2 regions of the Oceanobacillus phoenicis genome follow, and region 1 is predicted to be linked to the other one. Evidence: riboswitches for the same ligand, from Rfam matches in the RefSeq annotation. Region 1 holds a riboswitch; the other holds the start of a gene.
What was found. A riboswitch is a leader RNA that binds a small molecule or an ion and turns the genes downstream of it on or off. The one in region 1 is predicted to bind thiamine pyrophosphate.
Positions count from the first base shown of each region.

Region 2: it holds a riboswitch for thiamine pyrophosphate, as region 1 does, so the genes downstream of both, thiM (hydroxyethylthiazole kinase) here and thiT (energy-coupled thiamine transporter ThiT) in region 1, are expected to answer to the same signal.

Region 1 covers NZ_JBDFME010000001.1:3,133,137-3,136,339, forward strand. Annotated here, with positions in the region: gene ABC346_RS15750 (hypothetical protein) at 1-998, opposite strand, end outside; gene thiT (energy-coupled thiamine transporter ThiT) at 1,135-1,704, opposite strand; TPP riboswitch at 1,828-1,931, opposite strand; gene ABC346_RS15760 (M3 family oligoendopeptidase) at 1,991-3,203, opposite strand, start outside.
Region 2 covers NZ_JBDFME010000001.1:3,947,973-3,951,175, reverse strand. Annotated here, with positions in the region: gene tenA (thiaminase II) at 1-8, opposite strand, end outside; gene ABC346_RS19765 (Lin0512 family protein) at 32-391, opposite strand; gene thiM (hydroxyethylthiazole kinase) at 425-1,204, opposite strand; TPP riboswitch at 1,295-1,397, opposite strand; rRNA gene rrf (5S ribosomal RNA) at 1,783-1,898, shown strand; tRNA gene ABC346_RS19750 (tRNA-Met) at 1,987-2,063, shown strand; tRNA gene ABC346_RS19745 (tRNA-Asp) at 2,145-2,221, shown strand; gene thiL (thiamine-phosphate kinase) at 2,375-3,203, shown strand, end outside.

The DNA of each region.
Region 1 (3,203 bases):
AGAAAGAAGAAACCAGCAATAGGTATAACTGGCCCCATAGCCTTAAAAGCAAATACAAAACCATTTGTAATATGACTTCCTACATAATCTAGTGCGTTTTGTTTTCCAAACGCAATTGTTGAAAGCAATAACAATATTACTGCAACTCCACCAACAAAAGCAGCCCCATCACCACCTACTAATTCTGTATTGGCAATAAATTTACCGTACATCATATACACGACTACAGCTAACAGAGCAATTGGTACAATAATCGCAAATAGTTTACTCCATGTTTGCAACTGTTTCGTTTTAGGCTGGTGTACAGAATGCTCCGACTGTTGCAGTTGTTTTAGCTCCCTTTCGTTTTCCGGATCATTTTTCGAGCGAATATGCTTGCGATAAAGTATATATGCAATTGCAATGGCAACTCCGCCGGCAACTAATGAGAGAATAAGTGAACGATCCGCAACGATACTTGTATCTAAATTTGCAGCAGTTGCCGATAGATTTGGAGCAACTTGAACGATATAATCAGATGATAATGCCATTCCTTGACCGGCAATTGCAATAGCAACTGCGGCTACCATTGCCGGTAACCCCGCTCTAATTGCAGCAGGAACCAATAATGCACAAATTAACGGCACTGCTGGAGTCGGCCAGAAGAATAGTGAAATTACATAGGTTACCCCTATTAATACAAAAAATGATACGTGGCCATTTACCATTACTCTTTGTATTGGCTGTATCATTCGTACATCTGCTCCAAGGTCTTTTAAGGAATGTAATAAGGCAAGCATAAACGTAATAATCAAAAATATACTAAATAATTCTTGTGCGGCAACTAGATTTGCATGAAAGATTGCTGTAAATCCTGAAACGATACTGCCATTAAATACCCATGACAATATAAAAGTTCCTAACAAGGTCGGCAGTACAATCCCTTTCCTGAAAATCATTGTGATGATAATTACGAGTGTAAACACCCCATAAATGAAGTGCGCCAGGGTTAATGTCATCTTACATTCTTCCTCTCCTTGAATGTACTATAACCTATGCAAACAGAAGAATTTTCGCTACTGTAACCTTCTTCACTTAATAACAAAAGTCTGAGAACTCTTGGTCCTCAGACTTTTGTTTGTGTGAGCAAATTGCCTACTTTGTATGAAGTAATGTTTTTGGTTGCTTATGAAATAAAAAGAATACTGCTAATGCACTCAGTATAAAAGAAGGTAACATATACGAGCCGTTATATAAGAGAGAATATAGCCATACTGGTTGACCTTCTACGGCAGATTCAAAGAATACAACCCCAGCAATATAATGTGCAATAAATCGTGCAAATGAGCCGATAAATACTCCTAGAGTAATTAAGAATAAGTATGATTTGATCTTATTTTCTCGTACATTTTTTTGTACTGATTTTGCTACAACTCCCGCTAGACCAATGACAGTAAATGCAATGGCGTAATCAATGAATCCTTGCAATGGCACCAATACAAATGCAGTACCTACAGCAATTTGTAACATACCCCATAGAAACCCTGATAATAAGCCACCTTTTAGCCCCCAACGGAATGCAACAATAAATATTGGAATCATAGCAAAATCGATTGATCCACCTTGTGGCCATAGTTTTATTTGCAATGGAATTAAATCTAGTAATAGTGCAAGCGCCGAAAATACAGCAACCTCAACTAAAAATAACGTCTTTTTTGTTGTCATTATCTACTCTCTCCTTTACGGTCAGAAATCGTTTATTTACACAACAAAAAAGTAATGCCAAGGGGAAGCTTCTTGATGGGACTGCGTCATACAGTCTTTGCTCCGCTCACACATTACTACTATCCATCAAAAAGACTACAATCCCTACGCTAGTACTAACTAACAGGTTCAAAGGGTCAGAACAATCAATGTCCACTCTCAGCCATATGGCTCCCCTTGCAGGCTTTTTCTATTTACTTTTTTGCTATATTTTATTGTACGTTAATCTGGTTATTTATACAATAGTTTATAATTGAAGAAATGTCTCAACATCTTCCACACATAAGGAAATTGCCTCTTCCCAAAAATCGGATTTCGTCAAATCAACATGTAAATGTTTTTGTGCCAATTCCTCTACAGACATTCTTCCGGTATCCCTTAGTAAAGCTATATAATCATCTTCAAAATTCCCGCCTTGTTCTTGGGCATGTTTATAGATTCCCAGACTAAATAAATATCCGAATGTATACGGGAAGTTATAAAAAGGTACTCCAGTTATATGAAAGTGCATTTTTGAAGCCCAGAAATTTGGATCGTATTCATCAAGCTTATCGCAGTATGCTTCTTTCTGTGCTTCTACCATCAATTGATTTAAGCGTTCTGTCGATACCATACCTTTTTTTCTTTCTTCATAAAAACGTGTCTCAAACAAAAATCTGGAATGTATATTCATAAAAAATGCAATACTACGCTGAATTTTCAATTCGAGTTGGGATCTCTTTTCTTCTTTTGTTGCTGCAGATTGTACAGATGCATCTGCAACTATCATTTCTGCAAAGGTAGATGCTGTTTCCGCTACATTCATAGCATATCTTTGATTTAATCCATTAACATCGTTCATTACATGTTGGTGATAAGCATGTCCGAGTTCATGAGCCAACGTCGCGATATTAGAAGACGTTCCAGAATAAGTCATAAAAATTCTTGTTTGCTCACTGTTTGGAAAACTTGTACAAAAACCTCCAGGACGTTTTCCTGGTCGATCTTCTGCTTCTATCCAATTTTTTTCAAAAGCCATTTGAGCAAAGTCTGCCATTTTAGGACTAAATTTCGCAAAATGATTAACGATAAATGCAGCACCTTCTGAATAACTTTTCTTTTCCTCCGCTTTGCCAATCGGAGCACCAATGTCATAAACAGTTAATTTATCTAGCTCCAGTAATTCAGCTTTCTTATCTAAGTATTTTACAAAATACTGTTTATTTCTTTCTATTGCTCCCCACATTGCATCGAGTGTTTCTTGTTTCATACGATTTTTCTCTAACGGTTCTTTTAGAACATTATCCCATCCGTAATGCTTGTAGGTTTGTAGTCGAAACCCTGCCAGATGATTTAATGTTTGGCTGATTAAATCTGCTTCTTTTTTCCACGTTTTAGATATTTGATCAAATACATACTTTCTGTTTTCACGTTCTGGATGATTTACTTTATTTGCAGCCTGTCCAACTGAGTACGCCTTT
Region 2 (3,203 bases), 810 kb from region 1:
AAACGCATAGAGAATCCTCCTTAATTTTTGTTTAATAGCCTACTTCTACAACAGCATTAACAATATACATTAAATCATTTTTATCCTGCTGATCTTCCAGAAAAATCCCACTAGTAGTTGCCAGGCCTCCAGGTAAGATCTCAACAGTGACTGTACCATAAGGAATTAATTGTTTTATTTTGTCGTGATCCAATTTTTCCAGATCCAATGGGATGCCCAGTTTTACATGTACCTTCATCTTATCTAAGTCACCATCTGGTAGAATTTTCTTCATTCCTGGCATAGAATTGGTATGGATTGCATTCATCACAGCTCTTTCTGATGCAATATTCACGTTCTGTCCATGTACATCTACGCCTGTTCTTGTCTCGATAAAGAGAAGATTTTCCAATTGCTTTTCCTCCTTCCATATTGTTACAAATCCTTATAGTTCGTGAACTTGTTTGTATTTTCCTACTTTTTCATCGGATAGAAAGTATAATTCATCGAGTAATGCCGGAATAAATGTTCCAGGCCCAGATGCTTTTTCCATTGCTAATTCAGCTGCAATACCATAACTTGTCACAGCATATATACCTGCTTGATAAAAGTCATCAACTACACTTATAAAAGGTCCAACAAAAGATGAAAGTAAACAGCCACTAGCCGTAATGTTTTGTAGCATTTCATGCCCGTTTTTACATAACGCAGTTCGCCTACCATCTGTCACAACGTCAACTTTCCCAGTTGAGATGACAACCGTATCATATTTTTTAGCGACTGTTTTTGCGATTTCTGGATCGTTTTCTTGAATAATGGAATCTGGCCCCTTTGTTTTTTCTAACTTACCCGCCAACACAGCTATTTCCCCAGCATTAGCACGTATTGTAGCTAGCTTTACCTTTTTAAGTATGTCATCAATGATCTCCGTCCGAAAATCTGTACCTCCAACTGCAATGGGGTCAAGAATAACTGGAACCCCATTCTTGTTTGCTTCCATTCCAGCTTTTAACATTGCTTCTCCCCGGTCTTCCGTTAATGTCCCCAGGTTTAGCACTACTGCATCGGCCATTTCTCCATACTTTTTAGCTTCTCTTGGAGTATGAGACATCGCAGGTGACGCTCCGATAGCGATTAAACCATTAGCAGAAAAATTAGATGCAACTTCATTGGTAATATTAAAAATAAACGGTTTATTTTCTTTAATCTTAGCAATAGCATCCACCAAAAATTCTCCTCTCCTATTAATTTAGAATAAAGAACAAAAAAACCACCCCAAAATGGAGTGGTTATATATACAGCTACAGAATAGGTATAGTCGCCAACTCCACTTTCCTACGCTGGTATTAACCAGTTCAGGTTCAAAGGGATTAAGAAATGAATCTTATCTCAGCCAATTGGCACCCCTAGTGGATTTTTATTTATTCTACCTATATCTTATTTCATTTTTTCTTAAAAGTAAAATTATTCATATGAGTCAATTTTCATCGATACTTAAGTTTTTATTATTTTATTAAAATGTTCGGATTATAACAATGACCTGGTTTGATCGTAATGGAAGTTGGCGGTATCGGTATGATGAAACTTAAAAAAACATAACACTTAAATGTACGCACAAATGTAGATTTTCTAACTGAGACTAATTTAAATTAGCAACTCGTTTAGCGATATTAGATTGTCATATCAACGTTTACTAGCATTTTTTTATAAAAACAAACGACGAAATAAAAAAAGTTTTAAAAAGGTATTGCTTTTTTATAGTTCTATGGATATAATATTACTTGTCCTTGTTTTTAAGGATTGTCTGGTAGCGATAGCGAGAAGGTCACACCTGTTCCCATGCCGAACACAGAAGTTAAGCTTTTCAGCGCCGATGGTAGTTGGGGTTATACCCCTGCAAGAGTAGGACGCCGCCAGACAAGGATAATTTATCCTTAGATTGGATAGAATATGTTAGTATAACACATAGAAGTGTACGACCATATTTTCCCATATCATAATGCATATCGCGGGGTGGAGCAGTCTGGTAGCTCGTTGGGCTCATAACCCAAAGGTCGCAGGTTCAAATCCTGCCCCCGCAACCAAATTATTTATAGTAAATAACTATTACTAAGATCCAGATTCACCATTGAAATACTGGATACCATACATAAGTAAAAAAAGTTGGTCCGGTAGTTCAGTTGGTTAGAATGCCTGCCTGTCACGCAGGAGGTCGCGGGTTCGAGTCCCGTCCGGACCGCCATGAAAATTATATTAGAAATTGTAGAGCACATGGTTTTAATTAAAACCTGTGTTTTTTTAGTTTGTGGACATAATTTAGTCGTCCAATTTTTTTCTTTTTTCTTTTGTTTTTGCTATGATAGTTGGTAGTGAATACAAAGAATGGTGATTTTAAATGGATGAGTTTTCTTTTATAGATTCGATTAAGCCGACATTTTATCAGCAGTCTTCTCTTGTAAAAGGAATTGGAGATGATGCTGCTGTCTTTCGAAGTTCGATGGATATTGTTACAGCAGTAGATACCTTTGTAGAGGACGTACATTTCTCTCGTTCTACTATGGAACCATTTCATATCGGTTATCGTGCATTAGGAGCAAATATAAGTGATTTAGCAGCAATGGGAGCTTTACCTAGTTTTTATTTAGTTTCTATTGTTATACCAAAGAATTGGACTGAAGAGGAGCTATCTCAGATATATTTAGGTATGGATGATTTAGCTTCGAAGTATCACATGGATATTATTGGTGGAGACACTGTTTCTGGTAAACAATTAACAATCTCTATTACTGTGATTGGATATACGAATACAAACAAAGCTCGATATCGTCGGCATGCAAAAGAAGGAGATATTGTTTTTGTTACGGGTACGTTAGGGGACTCTCAAGCAGGGTTTCATATCTTGTCCAATGAAAATAATTATGTTGATCAAGATTTTTATATAAGTCGACATCGAAAACCCGAACCGAGAGTGGCTTTTGCACTAGCTTTAGAAAAACTGGACAGAGTATCTTTAAATGATGTTAGTGATGGCATTGCTAATGAGGCAAGTGAAATTGCAGAAGCTTCTAATGTATCTATTGTTATAAGCGAAAATGACATACCAGTTGCACGTTCTTTTTATCAATTTACGAATGAGCAACAATACCATTGGAAATTATCTGGTGGTGAAGATTTTGAACTTCTAGGAACAGTAGATAAGCACGATTGGAATGTAGTAAAAAAAG